4 regions of the Micromonospora mangrovi genome follow, and region 2 is predicted to be linked to each of the others. Evidence: riboswitches for the same ligand, from Rfam matches in the RefSeq annotation. Region 2 holds a riboswitch; each other region holds the start of a gene.
The links. Region 2 has a riboswitch for cyclic di-AMP ahead of ABUL08_RS21220 (coiled-coil domain-containing protein). Riboswitches for the same ligand answer to the same signal wherever they lie in the genome.
Positions count from the first base shown of each region.

Region 1 (4,443 bases), 2.5 Mb from region 2:
CGCGCCGCCAGGGCGTCGACGTCGGCCCGCGCGGACTCACTGACCCGCTCGTCGAGCTCGGCGAGGGCGGCGTTGACGGCGCCCACCACGTGGTCGCAGACCGCCTCGCTGCCCTGCCGCAGCAGCTCCGGGTCGACGGTGAGCGAGGCCAACCGGCCACCCTGGACGACGGTGGCCGTCACCCGCCCGTCGGCGGCGGTCCCCTCCGCCCGCAGCAGGGCCACGGCGTCGCCGTCGGCCGGCTCCACCGCCTGCGACCGCAGCATCGCGAGCATCTGCTGTGTGCTGGTGAGCAGGTCGTCGAGGGTCGCGGCAGGGGTGATCGGTTCGTTGGTCATAGCCGCGCTTTCTTCACGTCCGGGCCGAGCAGGCTGACGATAGCAACCGGGGCGACGCGGCTCAGAAGGTGCGCCGGTAGAGCGAGCAGCCGCGGCACACCGAGGGGGGCGTCTCGCCGGCGAGGCGGCGCCGGAACCGGCGGTACTCCTCGCCGTGCCAGATCTCCGGGAACGACCGCTCGTCCAGCGAGCCCAGCCGCACCCGGTCGTCGCCCATCACCATGCAGCACGGTTGCACCACGCCGGCGCTGGTCACGTACGCCGCGTCCCAGGGCCACGAGCAGCCCGGGCCGGCGGTGCGCGGGGCGGCCGGCGCCGCACCGGGGTGCGGCAGCCGCAGGCGTACGCCGGTCTCCCGCGCCACCGCGGCGGCCTCGCCGAACAGCGCGGCGGCCCGGTCGGTGTCCACCCCGGCCCAGAGCGCCTGGTCGGCGGTGAACTCGCGGATCTCGGCGTAGCGGCCGGCCGGGTCGGCGTCGGAGAAGCTGTGCGACAGGTTCTGCACGTGCAGCTCGTCCACCCCGATCCGGCCGAGCAGGCGGACCAGCTCGGGCAGCTCCGCGACGGTGTCGCGCATGGCGACGAAGACCACCCGGATCCAGGGGGTGGCGCTGCCCGCCGCCCGCTTCGCCTCGACCAGGCCGGCGAGGTTGGCCACCACGACGTCGAAGTTCGCGCCGTCGCGGACCCGCTCGTACGCCGCCGCCCGGGCGCCGTCGAGCGAGACGTGCAGCCAGTCGACCCCGCTGGCGACCAGTTCCTCGGCGCGGCGCCGGTGCAGCAGGGTGGCGTTGGTGTTGAAGCCGACCGTGATGCCCCGGCCCACCGCCGTGTCGATCATGTCGGCCAGGTACGGCGACAGCAGCGGCTCGCCGAGCCCCTGGAGGGTCAGCCGGCGCAGCCCCGGCACGTCGGCCACGATGCGGTCGAAGAGTTCCGGGGCCATCGCCCCGGCCAGCTTGTTCACCGGCGGTCGGTAGCGGACCAGGCACATCAGGCAGCGCAGGTTGCACGCCGAGGTGATCTCCAACTGGAGGTGCGTCGGCAGCGGCGGATCCTCGACGACGGTCGACATGCCCCCGAATGCCCTGATCCGGCCCCCGCAAACCCGACGTCACCCTCCGGGCCGGCTACGACGGAACGCCCGGCCGGTGGACCCGGCCGGGCGTTCGTGGTCGATCGGCACCGGGCGGACCCGGTACGCCGATCAGCGCAGGCGCAGCTGCTGACCCGGGAAGATCAGGCCCGGGTCGGCGCCGACGACGCGCTTGTTGCGCTCGTACAGGGCGTGCCAACCGCCGGCGAGGTCCTTCGCGTCGGCGATCATCGACAGCGTGTCGCCCGACTTCACCACATAGGTGGAGCCGCCCGAGGCCGGCGCGGTACGCCGGTGGTCACGGGTCGCGGGCTTCTCGTCCCGCGAGGAGCGGTGCTCCGCCTTCGACTTGGTGCCGGAGTGGGAGCGGTGCTTGGTGCCGGAGTCCTTCTTGGCCGACGAGCCGGAGTCCTTGCTGGAGTAGTGCTTGGTGGAGCCGCCCTTCTTGCCGCAGACCGGCCAGGCGCCGATGCCCTGCCCGTCGAGGACCTTCTCGGCGATCGCGATCTGCTCACCGCGGCTGGCCAGGTCGGCGCGGCTGGCGTACTTCTGGCCGCCGTAACCGTTCCAGGTGCCCTTGGTGAACTGGAGGCCACCGTAGAAGCCGTTGCCGGTGTTGATGTGCCAGTTGCCGCCGGACTCGCACTGGGCGATGGCGTCCCAGTTGACGCTGGCCGCGCTGGCCGGCGCGACCGGGCCGAGGATCGCGGCGGCACCGGTGGCGGCGCCGGCGACGAGCGCCCCGACGGCGACCCGACGGGCGCTGGTCCGACGGTGGCGAGCGATGTGTGCAGTAGCCATTGTGTGGTTTCCTCCACGCCGACGAGGTGAGCTGTCGGGTTCGGGCCGAGGAGCCCGGCCGCCGGATGGCGGCTTCACCCCGAGGTGTCGAGCACCGAGGAACGTGTGGGTCCCCCGCTCCCGCCTGAGGTCCAGGTACCACCGGACCGGCGGCGGGATTAGGCGTTGCCGGTCCGTGGTGTCCGCGATCGCGAACGCATACGACGTTAGGGACGGTTTCGGGCGATCGCCCACTTCTTGTGAAGTTCTTCACCCGGCTGAGCGACGGCACGACATCTCGAGTTGCGGGGTGCGGAAGCGTGCCTTACAAGCTCCCGCTCGGACAGTCCACGCGTGTCGTCAGTAGGTCAGGCCGAAGCCCTGAGGGAAGAGTGGGACCTGGCCGTCGCCGGCGTTGATGGGCTGCTGGCTGACCGAGTTCATCCAGGTCATCGGCAGTTTTCCGGTCGGCGCGGCACCGAAGAGCACGTCGGCCACCCCGGCGCCCTCGGTGCCGGGCAACCAGGACGCCAGCAGCGCGTCCCAGCGGGGCAGCTCGGTGGCGACGTCCAGTGGACGGCCGGACACCAGCACCACGACAACCGGCACGCCCGCGTTGCGCAGCGTCGAGATCGTCCGCAGGTCGTCCCGGTCCAGGCTCATACTGCCGGTCCGGTCGCCCCGCCCCTCGGCGTACGGCGTCTCGCCGACCACCGCGATCGCGGCCCGGTAGCTGCGGTCGATGCCGGTGCCGCGCTGGTTGTAGGTGACGGTCGTGGTCGGACCGACCGCCGCGCGAATGCCCTGCAGGATGGTGGTGCCGGGGGTGATCGCGCCGGACGAGCCCTGCCAGGAGATGGTCCAGCCGCCGCTGGAGTTGCCGATGTCGTCGGCGTTCTTGCCGGCCACGAAGATCTTGTTGTTGTCCCGGGCCAGCGGCAGCACACCGCCGGCGTTCTTCAGCAGCACCTGGGACTCCCGCACGGCCTGCCGGGCCAGCGCCCGATGGGCGGCGTCGCCCACCGTCGCGGTCCAGCTCCGGTCGGTGTACGGCCGCTCGAAGAGGCCCAGCTCGAACTTCTTGGTGAGGATGCGCCGGTTCGCGTCGTCGATCCGGCTCAGCGGGACGTGGCCGTTCTGCACCTCGGCGCGGAGCGTGCTGAGGAACGTCTTCCAGGCGGTCGGCACCATCACCATGTCGATGCCGGCGTTGATCGCGACGGTGACCTCGGCGGCGGTGAAGCCGGCGGCGCCGTCGATCTGGTCGATGCCGTTCCAGTCCGAGACGACGAAGCCGGAGAAGCCGAGTTCGCCCTTGAGGACGCTGGTGATCAGGTACTGGTTGCCGTGCATCCTGACGCCGTTCCAGCTGCTGTAGGAGATCATCACCGAGCCGACCCCGCGCTGCACGGCGGCCTGGAACGGCGGCAGGTGGACGGCCCGCAGGTCGGCCTCGCTGAGCCGGGTGTCGCCCTGGTCGACACCGCCAGTGGTGCCACCGTCGCCGACGTAGTGCTTGGCGGTGGCGAGCACCGAGGTCGGCCCGCCGAGGGTGCTGCCCTGCAGGCCGGTGACCAGTGTGGACATGCTCGACGGCAGGTCCGGGGTCTCCCCGAACGACTCGTAGGTGCGGCCCCACCGGTCGTTGCGGGCCACGCAGAGGCAGGGGGCGAAGTCCCAGTCGACGCCGGTGCCGCTGACCTCCTCGGCCACCGCCTGCCCGATCTGCTGCACCAGGGCGGGGTCGCGGGTCGCGCCGAGGCCGATGTTGTGCGGGAAGATCGTCGCGCCGTGGACGTTGTTGTGCCCGTGCACGGCGTCCACTCCGTAGATCATCGGGATGGCCAGGGGCGTGGCGAGGGCGGCGCGCTGGAAGCCGTCGTACATGTCGGCCCAGGCGGTGGCGGTGTTGGGCGTGGGCGCGGAGCCGCCGCCGGAGAGCAGCGAGCCGAGCCGGTAGGTGGTGAGGTCGGCGGCGGTCACCGAGCCGCGCTCGGCCTGGGTCATCTGGCCGAGCTTCTCGTCCAGGGTCATCCGGGAGAGCAGGTCGGCGACGCGGGTCGCGACGGGCAGGGTCGGATCCTGGTAGGGCAGCCCGGCGGCGGTGGCCGGCGCGGGCGCGACCAGGGCGGTGACCGCGACGAGGAGGCCGACGATTGCGAGGGGGCGGTGGCGACGGATCACGGATCGCTCCTTCCGGAGGAACGCTGAGGCCGTTCACCGGCACCC
Region 1 is NZ_CP159342.1:2,311,208-2,315,650, forward strand. It holds gene ABUL08_RS10335 (YbaB/EbfC family nucleoid-associated protein) at 1-338, opposite strand, end outside; gene ABUL08_RS10340 (radical SAM protein) at 400-1,413, opposite strand; gene ABUL08_RS10345 (transglycosylase family protein) at 1,546-2,235, opposite strand; cyclic di-AMP (ydaO/yuaA leader) riboswitch at 2,237-2,410, opposite strand; gene ABUL08_RS10350 (glycoside hydrolase family 3 protein) at 2,575-4,398, opposite strand.
Region 1: another riboswitch for cyclic di-AMP. It lies ahead of ABUL08_RS10345 (transglycosylase family protein); the one in region 2 lies ahead of ABUL08_RS21220 (coiled-coil domain-containing protein).

Region 2 (4,443 bases):
GCGACGGCGTCCCGGCCCGGATCGGCGGGCGCGACGACGGTGCGGGTCGTCGGGCGGACGGCCTCGTGCCGGTCCGCGCGGGTGCCGGGTGCCGGCACCCCGGCGCTGTCGGTCGCCCGGTCGACGGCCGACGCGGCATCCGCGACGGCGGTGACCGATCCGGTGCCGGCGGGGCGGCCCTGGCCCGCGGCGACCGGGGAACCGACCGACCGGAACTCCAGGACGGCGACAGGTCGGAGCGCGTCGACGGTGGACGCGGCGGCGACACCGCCGGAGCCGACGACGAGCACGAGGGCGGCGACCGCCAGGCGGGTCAGTTCCCGCAGGGTGCGCAGCGTCGCCGCCCAGAGGGTCGGGGCGAACGCTTCGAGCAGCACCGCATCAACCTATCGGTCAGGTCCGCCTCGTGCAGCTCGACGATCTTCCCGACCGACGTGACCCGGCCCACGTCGACTCCTGTGGACGGTCGGACCGGACTCAGGCGGAGTCGTCCGCCGGCTCGTCGGTGAAGAGCGCGAGCAGGGCGCCGACCTGCTGGTCCGCCTCGGCGGGGTGCCGGAAGTGCCCGCTCGGGTTGACCGTGTACTCGTTGCGCCGGCCGACCCGGGTGCGGTGCAGGTAGCCCCCGGCCTCCAGGTCGGCGACGATCGCCTGGGCGGCCCGCTCGGTCACGCCGACCTCGTCCGCGACGTCGCGGAGCCGGGCGGTGGGGTTACGCGCGATGGCGAGCAGCACGTGCCCGTGGTTGGTGAGGAACGTCCAGTTCCGGCTGGTCCCGTTCTCGCCTGCTGTCGTCGCCATGTCCGACATGGTATGGCCCACCTCCCCGATTGCCCGCCCCTGCCCTCGCCCTGGCGGAATCTTCCGGTCCACGCGCCCGGTCCGGCGGTCAAGGGGTTCCCGACGCATGAAACACGTATCACGTATATCTTGACGTATCTTGGACTGCGTGTGAACGTGGTGCCGAGGCCGCCTCCGTCGCCGGCCGGTCCGACCAGGTCTTTTCGTGCCAGGGACGAGGTGAGGGGATGACCCCGACCACTCCGGAGCAGGCGCTCGCCGAGCTGTACGCGGGCAACCGGCGGTTCGTCGGCGGGGCGCCCCGCCATCCCAACCAGGACGCCGACCACCGGACGGCGGTCGCCGACGGGCAGCACCCCTTCGCGGTGATCGTCGGCTGCTCCGACTCCCGGCTCGCCGCCGAGATCATCTTCGACCGTGGCCTCGGTGACCTCTTCGTGGTCCGGACGGCCGGCCACACGGTCGGCCCCGAGGTGCTCGGCAGCGTCGAGTACGCCGTCACCGTCCTCGGCACCCCGCTGATCGTGGTCCTCGGCCACGACTCGTGCGGCGCGGTGCAGGCCGCCCGCGACGTGGCGACCACCGGCACGCCGCCGCCCGGACACCTCGGTGCGGTGGTGGACGCCGTCGTACCGAGCCTGCAGCGGGCGGCTGAGCAGGGCGTGACCAGCATCGACGAGATCGTCGACATCCACATCGCGCACACCGTCGAGGCGCTGCTGGCCAACTCCGCCGTGCTGGCCGACCACGTCACCGCCGGGCGCTGCGCGGTGGTCGGCATGTCGTACCGGCTGAGCGCGGGTGAGGTGCGGACGGTCACCACGGTGCCGGCCGGCGAGCCGGCCGTGCCGGGCCAGACCGCGTCCGCCACCCCGGCCGTCACCGGCTGAGCGGTCCCGAAGCAGACCGAAGGGGCCGTCCCGCGTGATCGCGGGACGGCCCCTTCGTCGTACGTCGTCGGCTCAGAGCAGCGACATGTGCACGTGGTCGGTGTGGTTGGACGGACCGCTGTAGGACTTCCACCCCGTCGCCGGGAACCAGATCTGCCGGTTCCAGATCACGTAGTAGATGCCGAGCCGGTCGGCGTTGCGGATCAGGAAGGCGGCGAGGTTGTTGCCGTACCGCCGGGTGTCGTTGTTGTGCCAGGGTGAGAAGCCGCTGTTCTGCAACGACCAGTCGCAGGCCCGACCCTTCGGGTGCTCCCACGGCCCGCCCGGCCGGAAGCAGCCGGCGAAGCGGTTGAAGCCGGCCCGCCGGACCTCCTTGTACGCGTGCAGGGTGCGCGGGGTGATGCAGCCGGAGGTGGTCGGGTCGTCCTCGCTGCACGACTCGGGGCGCCAGTCCCCGTCCGAGGTGCGGCCGGGGCCGACCCGGGCGACCGGGGAGGTGGCCGAGACCAGACCGCCGGTGAAGCCGAGCCCGCCGACCAGGGCGAGCGACTTCTCCGCGTCGTTCTTCTTGCGGGCCATCTCGTTGGTCAGCTTCAACTGCTCGCGTACCTCGGCGTCGACGCCGAGCCGGGCCTGCTCGGCGCGGTTCTTGACCGCGGTGACGTCGGCGAGCTTCTGCTCGTTGACCATGTTCAGCTCGTCCAGCGCGGCGGCGCGCTTGACGAACGAGTCCGGCGCGCTGCTCTCCAGCAGCATGGCCACCGCGCCGATCCGGCCGGTGCGGTAGGACTGGGCGGCGATCTGGGCCACCTGGGGCTTCAGCGCCTCCAGCTCCTTCCCGGCCCGGATCTCCTCCGCGGCGAGCTGGCGCTGGCGTTCCTGGGACTTCGCCAGCTTCGCCTTCGCCTGGATGTAGCCCCGGTTGGCCGCGTCGATCACGTCGGTGATCAGAGCTGGCTCGTCGTCCTCCTCGTGCCCCGAGGGGGTGGGTGTGGTGGGGGCGGCCGTCGCCGGCGTGGGACCGGCCACGACCGCGAAGGCGGCGAGCACGGCCACCACGGGTGTCAGCCAGCGGCGCAGGGGTGCCGTCACAGTGTTCCCTTCCGTCGACCGCCGACCGGGTTAGCTGACGGGTTCGGGGCGGAAGTGGCCCCTACCGCTCGCGCGGATTCACCCCATGTACCTGGGTCCCCGGTTCGCCGTCGGGCGATTGGGCGGCGGCACCGCAGGCGCCGGTGCGCGCCTTCGGCGGTGACCGGCAGCGAGGTTACCCGAGAGTCCTCCCGGGCAGCTACGTCCTGAAGCCGACCAAACGCGGTAATTCGCTGCGACCCTGCGTGAGCAGCATCGCGTTTACCGTCGGCCGTCACGCTCCGCGATGTCACCGTCCGGCCTGCGTACTCCCCGGGGTGTCCGGCCACCCGTCGGGGACGGACCCGGAGGGTCGGCCGCGCCGGGTGCTGAGGGCCGCCAGCGCGGTGTCCGGGTCGGCCGCCGGTCGGGCGGCCGGCGCGCCCGGACCGTCGCTCGTCGCGGTGTCTCGGCGGCCGGCGGTGGTCACCACCGCGGCCAGCCCGGTGGTCAGCGGTACGGCCGCGATCAGGCCGATCGTGGCGACCGCGCTGCGGACGATCTCCTGCGCCATGAACTCGCTGGTGAGGATCTGGCCCACCGGCCGGGAGTCGGCGACCAGCAGGAGCAGCAGCGGCAGGGAGGCCCCCGCGTACGCCAGCACGATGGTGTTCACCGTCGAGGCGATGTGGGCCCGGCCGACCCGGGTGGCCGCCCGGTAGAGCTGCACCCGGGACAGGCCGGGGTTGGCGTGGGCGAGTTCGGTGACGGTGGCCGCCTGGGTGACCGTCACGTCGTCGAGCACGCCGAGGGAACCGATGATGATGCCGGCCAGCAGCAGCCCGTGCAGGTCCACGTCGCCCTGGAACATCGACAGCGTGGTGGCGTCCTCGCTGCCGAAGCCGGTGAGGTGGGTGGCGGCGGTGGCGAGACTGCCGAGCAGCCCGGTCAGCACCAGGCTGCCCAGGGTGCCGAGCACCGCCACCGAGGTCTGCGCGGTGATCCCGTGGGTCAGGTAGAGCACCACGAACATGATCAACGCCGAGCCGACGATGGCCACCAGCAGCGGCGACTGCCCCGCGCCGATGCCGGGCAGCACGAAACCGAGCAGGATGGCGAAGCTGGCGGCGAGCCCGGCCAGCGCGGCCAGCCCCCGCCAGCGCCCGAACGCGACGATGGCGAGCGCGAAGAGCGCCGCCACCCAGACGAGCGGACCGCCGCGCTGGTGCTCGGCGATGTTGTACGTCTTCGTCGCCGGATCGGCCGGGTCGATCAGCTCCACCAGGACGATATCGTCGCCGACCTCGACCCGGGGCGCTCCCGGCCCGGCCGGGACCGGCGTCTCCACCTGCCGGCCGGCGTCCGGCCCCTGGCCGACCCGTACGGTCACGGTCCCGCACGGCCCGGCCGGGCCACCCGGGGTCTCCTCCGGTGTGGGCGGGCAGGGCTCGGTCACCACCCGGGTGACCGAGCCGTGGTACCGGGGCACGTCGGCGGCGCGCTCCGGTTCCGGGGTGTGCCGGGGCCAGAGCACCAGGGCGGCGAGCACGGTGAGGACGAAGAGCGGGACCACGGTCGCGACGAGGATCCGTCGTACCCGCGGCGGGGCGGACGGAGCGGGGCGGGTGTGGTCGGCGCCCATGCTGGTTCTCCCCACGGTCTCGGCCGGTGTTCCGGGTCC
Region 2 is NZ_CP159342.1:4,782,927-4,787,369, reverse strand. It holds gene ABUL08_RS21235 (hypothetical protein) at 1-377, opposite strand, end outside; gene ABUL08_RS21230 (helix-turn-helix transcriptional regulator) at 478-810, opposite strand; gene ABUL08_RS21225 (carbonic anhydrase) at 1,029-1,691, shown strand; gene ABUL08_RS21220 (coiled-coil domain-containing protein) at 1,764-2,783, opposite strand; cyclic di-AMP (ydaO/yuaA leader) riboswitch at 2,788-2,918, opposite strand; gene ABUL08_RS21215 (YibE/F family protein) at 3,073-4,404, opposite strand.

Region 3 (4,443 bases), 1.5 Mb from region 2:
TGGCCGAGACGGTGATCCGGCGGCTGCTGGCGCGCGGCGCCACGGTGATCCTGCGGGCCCACCCGTACACGTCGCAGAACCCGACCTCGGCGCGGCAGCTGGCCCGGCTCACCGAGCTGCTCGCCGCGGACCGGGCGAAGACCGGGCGGGCGCACCTGTGGGGCGCGGCGGCCGCCCGGGAGCTGACGCTGACCGACTGCGTGAACCGCTCCGACGCGCTGATCTCCGACGTGTCGGGCGTCATCTCCGACTACCTCTACTCGGGCAAGCCGTACGCGGTGACCGACATGGGGGTGGACGGGGACGACTTCGTGGCCCGGTTCCCCCTGGCCGGCTCCGGCTACGTGCTGCGGCGGGACATGTCGAACGTCGACGACGTGCTGGGGCGGCTGCTGGACACCGACCCGCTGGCGGCGGCCCGGTGGGAGACCCGCCGGCGCTACCTGGGCGACTTCCCGGCCGACTCGTACGCCGACGGGTTCCTCGACGCGGCCCGGCGGGAGCTGGAGCCGGGGTGGGACCCGCCGGCGCCGCGCACCCCGGGCGGTGCCGAGCGGAACCTCTCCGCCGGCGTCTGAGGCGTCAACGGTAGGCGTCGAGCAGGTCGAGGACGGCCGCCGGATCCTCGACGTGGGCGTTGTGGCCGAGGCCGGGCAGGGTGGCCACCGGGACGCCGTACTCCTTGAGCTGGGCGTCGGTGACCATCGGGTCGTGCTCGCCGCGGGCCAGCAGCACCGGCACGTCGGTCGCCGCGAGCAGCGTCGGCAGGCACGGCTCACCGACGGCGAACGCCGCCGGGTCCATCGCCAGCCGCCAGCGGCCGTCCTCGCGGCGCAGCCCGGCGTCGACCGCCGGGTGGTCCGGCGCGAAGAGCCCGGTCAGCCCGGCGACCCGCAGGTAGCGGCGGGCCGCCTCGTCCCGGGTGCCGAACCAGGTCACCGGACGGGCCGCCAGCTCCGCGGCCTTCGCCAGCTCGGCGGACGACCAGACCGCCTTGATGCCGAGCCCGACCACCGCGTCGACCGGCAGGCCGACGCTCCGCGCGGCCAGCGCGAGCCCCACCACCCCACCGAGCGAGTGCCCGAGCACCACCAGCCGATCGTGCGGGCCGAGCCGCTCCGCGACCGGTCGCAGGTCCGTCACCACCCGTCGGGCGAGGCCGGTGAAGGAGTACGCGGGCAGCGGCGGCGACCAGCCGTGGCCGGCCAGGTCCGGGGCGAGCCAGCGTCCCGCCCAGCGGTGCTCCAGCAGCGGTGCCCAGGGCAGCCACACCTCACCGGTGGCGCCCAACCCGTGCAGCAGCAGCAGATGCCGGTTGCTCGTCTCGTCGCCCATGGGGCGCAGTGTGCCACCGGTCGGACACGATGCGCGAGAGCGGACGGCGGAGACGACATCGGGCGCCGGCTCCAAGAGCCGACGCCCGACGGGTGAACGGGGTTGATCAGGCGGAGTAGCCGCGGGTGGCCATCCAGTTCGCCAGGTCGGCGGCGCTGATCCAGTACGCCGGCAGCGACGGGTCCGCCGAGTCGGCGATCCGCAGGGTCCGGCCGTCGTTGGAGTAGCCCACCACGGCGATGTAGTGGCCGCCCGGGAAGGAGTGCCAGCCGCCGTCGGTGTCGGTGGCGTCACCGGCGACGTTGGCCACCACGCCCCGCCCGTTGCTGATCGCCTTGACCACGTCGGTCCGGAGCCGCTCGGTCTCCGCGGCGCTCGGCACGCCGTCGATCATCCGGGTCCGGTACGGGTCGCCCTTGACCTGCTGGTTGAGCACCCGGGTGGTGTCCTCGGCCGAGTTGGTGCCCATCTCGGTGGTGCCCAGCGCGACGGCCAGCTCGTCCTGGGTCCGCTCGATGCCGGTGGCGCTGAGCGCGTTGCGCACCGCCGCCGGGCCGCAGTTGTAGTAGGTGGTCTGCGCCTCGTAGGTGTAGTCGAGGACCTTCTTCGACGGCGGCTTCGGTGCCGCCTTGCGGGTGGTGTCCGGGTCCGGCTTGGCCGTGGTCGGCTTCGCGCTCGGCTTCGGCGAGAGCGAGGCGCTGGCCGACGGCGACGCGCTGGGCGAAACCGACGGGACGGCGGCGATCCGGGCCTGGGTGCCGGCCGCGACGTCGCTGAGCCGCGGGGCCAGTTCGGCCACGGCGGCGGTGTTCTCCTGGCGGACGGGCGCGTCGTCACCGTGTGCCAGCAGGGCACCGGTGCCGGAGGCCAGCACCAGGGCGGCGGCCGAGCCGGCGACGACCTGGTAGCGACGTTCGGTGGCGAGACGGCGCAGCTGCCGCTTGAGGGTGTGCTTCACGAGGTTTCCTCCACGGGGGCGGGGGCGGCACACGCCGGCCCGGCGCGCGGAGCTGTTCACGCGCGACGGAACGGATCCGTGGGCGGGGTGGACCGCGGGGAAGGGGTGCGCCCGGTCAGTCGGGCGCGGGGGCGGATGCCGGTATCAGCTCGCGGAGAGGGCGAGCGACGGCACCGCGGCGCCGTGGAGGGGGTGTGGCCGAGGGGTGGCAGGGTGCTGCACGAAGACGGAACTCCTTCCGACACCGCCTACCGGGTTAGCTGACGGATTCGGGCGGGAAGATCGCCCTACCGCGGGCCGTGGCTCGCGGATTCACCCCGGACGTGCATGGGTCCCCGGTTCGCAGAAGATCGCGATTGAGCGGGTCGGCGCGGCGTCGCCTCTTGCGATCGGAAACCGCACCGGACGCGCCGACACTACCGGCGGGCATGCGCCCTGCCAAGCGCTCCCACCTGCGCAAACGTCGAACACCCGGGCCCGACCGGAACAGACAGGTCACTGATGTCACTCAATGGGACGAGCACCCGAGAATGGAACGGGGGTCGATTACCGGACATCCGGTGAGCGGGTGACCGGGCAACCTGGGCCGGCCTGGACCGCCACGCCCCGGATGACCGTTTTCCGATTCCCGGGGCGACCGGGACGGCAGTTTCACATCACAATTCAGCCAACCCGCGCCGGCCGCCACCGGGCGGTCCGGGAAACGGCGGCGGAGGCGCCGACCGGGGCGAGGGTCTGGGTCACCGCGTCCGGCCGATGCACCGGGACGACTCCCGGGCGCAGCCGCTCCGTCGCCGCGTACGCCTCCACGGCCAGGGCACGCGCCGCCTCGGCGGCCAGCTCGGCCTCCCGCCACGCCTGCTGCTCCCGCTCGGCGGCGGCCCGGTACCCGGCCAACCGGCCGTCCCGAACCGCCCGCGCCAGGACGATCTCCTGCTCGGCCGGGTGCCGCCGGGGGTCCCACCCGTTGCGGTGGGCGAGCACGTCGGCGAGTTGCCGGGCGGTCAGCTCGCCCCGCCAGTGCGCCGCCATCGCGGCGTGGTGCAGCCAGCGCTCCCGGGCGGCGTACTCGGCGGGCGTGCGCGGGGTGTGCGGGGCGGGCAGCACGGCGGCACCGGCGAACCGCCGGGCGACCGCCTCCGCCTCGTCGTACGTCTGCCACGCCCGGTCCACCTCGTCCTGGGCGGCCAGCCACCGCTCCCGGCGCCGACGGGCGTTCTGGGCCGCTCCGGCGGCGGCGACGGCGACCTCCTCGGCGTACCGGCGCAGGTCGGCCAGGTGGGCCGCCTGTTCCGCCGCAGGGTCGACGGCCGGCTCGACGTCGGTGGGGGTGTCCCGCTCGGGGCGGGCGACGAGCACCGCGAGCAGGGTCAGGGCGAGCAGGAGCAGGGCCGACCAGATGGCGGCGGCCTCCGGGACCTCGATCAGGAACTGGTACAGAACGGTCTGCATGGTCGCACCTCACGGGGAGCGGGCGTGGTGTGGCGAGATCCGCAGGACCCGACGGGGCGGGGCGCGACCGGAACGGGCGCCGCCGAGCCGCCGTCGGGCGGATGCGGGGGGTGAGGTCGGGTGGTACGTGCTGGCGGGCCACCGCCCGCGCGGAGGTCAGCGGGTCGGCGGGGCGCGGGAGCCGAGGGCCGCCGGGGCCCACCCGATCGCGACGCGCTGCCGGCCGGCCGGCACGACCGACGCCGCCACCGTGGCGAGCACCACCGGGGCCGGCGCGACCGCGACACCGACCAGGTCGGACCCGGTCGAGGGGCTGACCTCGCGACGCGAGCCGGAGGCGCCGATGACCGTCCGCGTGGAGCCGGTTGCGCCGACGACGGCACGGTCGACGCCGGACGTGGGGCTGACCGCGTCGCCGGAGCGGGCTCCGGCGGCGACGGTGTGGCCCGCGCGGGCCGTGGGAATGACCGCGTGAGCGGAGCCGACGGTGGGCGTGGCCCGCAGCCAGCGGGTCGGCAACGGTGGGTCGGACCAGTCGTCGGCGGCGGAGGCGAGGGAGTCGCCCACCGGGGGCGCCCAGGTCGGCGCGGCCACCTCGACGGGGAGTGTCGTCGCCCCGAGGGAGAAGGCGAGCGTCACGGCCAGACTGGTGAGCATGCGAACGGTCCAGCGCGCCAGCCACCACACGGGACTGGTGA
Region 3 is NZ_CP159342.1:3,288,779-3,293,221, forward strand. It holds gene ABUL08_RS14250 (CDP-glycerol glycerophosphotransferase family protein) at 1-578, shown strand, start outside; gene ABUL08_RS14255 (alpha/beta fold hydrolase) at 583-1,335, opposite strand; gene ABUL08_RS14260 (C39 family peptidase) at 1,442-2,293, opposite strand; cyclic di-AMP (ydaO/yuaA leader) riboswitch at 2,524-2,666, opposite strand; gene ABUL08_RS14265 (hypothetical protein) at 2,957-3,745, opposite strand; gene ABUL08_RS14270 (hypothetical protein) at 3,902-4,402, opposite strand.
Region 3: another riboswitch for cyclic di-AMP. It lies ahead of ABUL08_RS14260 (C39 family peptidase); the one in region 2 lies ahead of ABUL08_RS21220 (coiled-coil domain-containing protein).

Region 4 (4,443 bases), 420 kb from region 2:
GCACGGGGCGGCCGGCGGGGTCGGCTTCGGCACGCCGGGCGGCTGCTGGTTGCAGCCGGTGAAGGCGGGCTGGTTGGTGGCGTAGTCCGGGTCGATGGTGACCAGGCCGGTGTGCGCGGTGCCGGTGCCCCGGAACGGCGCCTTCATCAGGTCGAAGTAGTGCGACCAGTCCCAGTAGGGCCCCGGGTCCCAGTGCATGCCGGCCACCGTGCCGGCGGTGGTGCCGGGGACGTTGTCGTGGCCGAGGATGTGCTGCCGGTCCAGCGGGATCTGGAACCGCAGCGCCAGGTGCCGGACCAGCTTCGCCGAGGTCCGGTACATCGCCTCGGTGTACCAGGTGCCGTGGCCGGCGAAGCCCTCGTGCTCGATGCCGATCGACTTCGCGTTGACGTACCAGTTGCCGGCGTGCCAGCCGACGTCCTTGGCCTTGATGTGCTGGGCGACGTAGCCGTCCACCGAGCGCAGCGTGTAGTGCCAGCCCAGGTAGGTCTTCGTCTGCACCAGCTTGACGCTCGGGCCGAAGTAGCCCTCGGTGTCGTGGATGACGATGTACTCGATCTTCTGCTGCGCCGGCCGCTCACCGAGGTCGTGGTTGCCGTAGTCGCCCGGGTTCGGGCCGTACTTCTCGTAGGGCGCGGGGATCCACTCGCAGGCGAGGCGGACCGGGCACTCCAGGCCGTCCGGCCGTTCGGCCCGGCGCAGTCCCAGCTTGTGCAGGCCGGACTCGTCCGGCGTCACCGCGACGGCGGCGAGGGTGACCCGCTGCCCGTCGTCGGTGGTCCGGGTCGCGCCGAGGCCGATCTGGTCGTACACCTCGTCGGCGAAGGCCGCCGCGGCGTCCTCGGTGTCCGCGCCGGAGTACCGGGCCACCGCGCCGTACCAGGCCGCCGGGTCGCTGCCGGCACCGACCGGCGCGGCCAGCGCCCTCTGGTACGACGCGAGCAGCGCCGCCCCGCCACGGATGTTGGCGGCGGCGTCGTCGCGCAGCGTCTCCTCGGCCACGCCGGTGAGCGCGGCAGCCGCGTCGAGGGTCTGCAGGGACGCCGACGGCAGCAGGTCGCCGGCCGGCTCGGCCGCAGCGGCGGTGTCGACGGTCAGCGGGCGGGACTCGTCGCCCCGGGGGTCCTCGTTCTCGTCGACGTGCGAGCTGGACGGGGTGGCGGCGACCTGCGCGGCGTCGGTCAGGTGCATGGGGCCGTAGCCGCCGCTGGTGCTCGGCTGGCCGGGGTGGGTGTCCCAGCGGGATTCGAGGTAGGAGACGCCGAGCAGAACGCTCTCCGGTACGCCGTACTCGGCGGCGGCTGCCGCGTACTGCTGCTGGCGGTCGGTGGGTTCGGTGGTCCCCGCGGTGGCGGGGTCGGCGACGACCGGTCCGGTGACGAGCAGGACGGTGGCCGCCGCCACGGCGGTGGCGAGCACGATCCGTGCGCGCGGTGGAACGGGGGTGAGGTGCATGGAACCTCCAGGTCCGACGGGGGTCACTGCGTGCTCACCCTCGCCCCGGGCACCGCCTCGGGTCAATACTTTCCGCTTAATGATGTTGCATGAAAGAATCCTTCATCGAGTCCGGTCGACCCGGCGGAACAGGTACGGAGTGTCACGGCGTCGCGGGTTGCGGATCGATAACGGCCATCTCTACTCTGGTCAATCGTCGACCGGAAACTGGACCGTCCAACCCGGGGGGTCACGGTCGGACACCGCCGAGTCGCCTCCGGGCGAACCGGGGACCCAGGTAACCGGGGTGAATCCGCAGCACTGCGGTAGGGCGGCTCCCTTCCCGCCCGAACCCGTCAGCTAACCCGGTAGGCGGTCACGAAGAAGGAGTACGGAAGCCCGGTGGCACACCATGCCCCGCGGCGACCGTCGGTCCGGTCGGTCGACCGGATGACGGCTGCGCCGCGCCCACGCTGGTCCCGCTTCACCACCCTCCTCGCCGCCCTGGCCGGCACCGCGGTCGTCCTGACCGGCGGCGCCACGGCGGCCCACGCCGAACCCTCGGTCACCGAGATCGAACGTCAGATCGACCAGGACTGGGAAAAGCTCGAACCGGTCATCGAGCAGTACAACGCCACCAGTCAGGACCTGGCGGTCAAGACCAGGCAGGCCGACGCCCTCGCCAAGCAGATCGCCCCGCTCCAGCTCCAGGTCGACCTCGCCATGGGGCAGGTCAGCGGGCTGGCCGCCGAGGCGTACAAGGGTCAGAACGTGGGCACGGTGAACGCGCTGCTCGGCAGCCGCTCACCGGGCGACGTGCTGACCGGCCTGGAGCTGCTCGACCGCTTCGCGCACCGCCAGGCGCAGGAGGTGCGGTCCGTCGTCGACCTCCGCGACCAGTTGGCCGCGAAGAAGAAGCCGCTGGACGAGATGGTCGCCCAGCTGGCCCGGACCAAGGCCCAGCTCGGAGCGAAGAAGCAGCAGATCAACGCCGAGATCGCCCGCCTCGGCAAGCTCCGGCTCAAGGTGTACGGCAGCGGCGGCGGCGGTCCGCTGCGGCCCGCACCCTGCCCGTCCGGCTACCCGGGCGGTCCCGCCGGGATCGCCGTCAAGTTCGCCTGCGCCCAGATCGGCAAGATCTATGTCTGGGGCGCCGCCGGCCCGGACCACTTCGACTGCTCCGGCCTGACCATGGCCGCCTGGGACAAGGCGGGCGTCTCGCTGCCGCACAACGCGCGGCAGCAGCACGACGTCACCCGACGGGTCAGCCGCAGTGAGCTGCGCCCCGGTGACCTGGTCTTCTACTACAGCGACCTGCACCACGTCGGCATGTACGTCGGCGACGGCTGGGTGGTGCACGCCTCCCAGTCCGGCAAGCCCATCACCATGAAGCGCGTCGACGACGGCCAGATCAACAGCTACGGCCGCCCCGGCTGACGGGTGACGCGGGGTCCCTTCCCCTGGAAGGGGCCCCGCGCCGACGCGGTCAGCGGATCGGCCAGGTGCGCCAGTTCTGCCAGGAGCGGCTCGGGGTCGGGCCGCGCTGGCCCTGGTAACGCGAGCCGTAGACGGCGGAGCCGTACGGGTGCTCGGCCGGCGACGAGAGCCGGAAGATGCAGAGCTGGCCGATCTTCATGCCGGGCCAGAGCGTGATCGGCAGGTTCGCCACGTTGGACAGCTCCAGCGTGACGTGCCCGGAGAAACCCGGGTCGATGAAGCCGGCGGTGGAGTGGGTGAGCAGCCCGAGCCGGCCCAGGCTGGACTTGCCCTCCAGTCGCCCGGCGAGCTGATCACCCAGCGAGATCACCTCGAGCGTCGAGGCGAGCACGAACTCGCCCGGGTGCAGCACGAACGGCTCCCCCTCGGGCACCTCGACCATCGAGGTCAGGTCGTCCTGCTGCATCGCCGGGTCGATGTGCGTGTAGAGGTGGTTGTTGAAGACCCGGAAGAGCTTGTCCAGGCGTACGTCGATGCTGGACGGCTGCACCAGCGTCGGCTCGAAGGGCTCCAGCGCGAGCGTGCCCGCCTTGATCTCGGAGACCAGGTCGCGGTCGGAGAGCAGCATCGGAACACCATAGCGACCGGTGTCGGCGAGTGGCGTGTCGGACTGCGTGTCGGACTGCGCGTTCGTACGTGTGTTCGATAGAATGTCCGCATGGCTTCCTGGTCCGAATTCGCCGCCGACGAGCCCCGCCTCGCCGACGAGATCCGCCTTCTCATGCAGCAGTACGGGCCGGGCTTCGGCTATCTCGCCACGGTCCGTGCCGACGGTGGGCCCCGCGTCCACCCGGTCTCCCCGGTCATCACCGACGATGGGCTCTACTGCTTCGTCGTCGACTCGCCCAAGCGCCGTGACCTCGAACGCGACGGTCGCTACGCGCTGCACTCGTTCCCGCCCGAGGAGAGCGACGACGAGGCCTACGTGGCCGGTCACGCCCGTCTCGTGACCGACCCCGCGCGGGTGGCGCGACTGGCCGAGATCGGCCGCGCCGCTCCCCGGGTCGACTGGCGGCTCTTCGAGTTCACCGTCGACGTGGCGATGCTGACCCGCCGCGCCCAGGGCGGGATCCGCCCGGCTGACGACCGACCCGCGGTGCAGGTCTGGCTCGACCCCCGGGGAGCCGCTCCGGCGTCCCCGATCGCCGCCGGCGAGGGTCTGCGTGGCCGGCGGGGCTTCGACACCCGCCGCACGGCCGCCTGAGCCGCGCACGCCGAGCCCGGAAACACGCCGGTGCCGGCCCCGTTCGACGGGGCCGGCACCGTTGTCGTGCTGGGGGTTACGCCGCGCGGTAGGCGTTCCACGCGGTCAGCATCCGGCTCGCCTGACCAGGGGTGAACTGGTACATGCAGGAGTCGTAGGTGTAGTCCATGAAGTTGGTGATCGGGTCCAGGCCGGTCGCGGTGCAGGTGTCCCGCCCGGTCGGGCACTGGTACGCCGCCGAGCCCTCGGCCGGGGTGTCACCGACGCTGTCACCCGAGCCGGAGCAGCCGCCCTGGAAGGTGTGGTAG
Region 4 is NZ_CP159342.1:5,203,727-5,208,169, reverse strand. It holds gene ABUL08_RS23325 (N-acetylmuramoyl-L-alanine amidase) at 1-1,455, opposite strand, end outside; cyclic di-AMP (ydaO/yuaA leader) riboswitch at 1,689-1,825, shown strand; gene ABUL08_RS23320 (C40 family peptidase) at 1,885-2,871, shown strand; gene dcd (dCTP deaminase) at 2,921-3,499, opposite strand; gene ABUL08_RS23310 (pyridoxamine 5'-phosphate oxidase family protein) at 3,590-4,135, shown strand; gene ABUL08_RS23305 (zinc metalloprotease) at 4,212-4,443, opposite strand, start outside.
Region 4: another riboswitch for cyclic di-AMP. It lies ahead of ABUL08_RS23320 (C40 family peptidase); the one in region 2 lies ahead of ABUL08_RS21220 (coiled-coil domain-containing protein).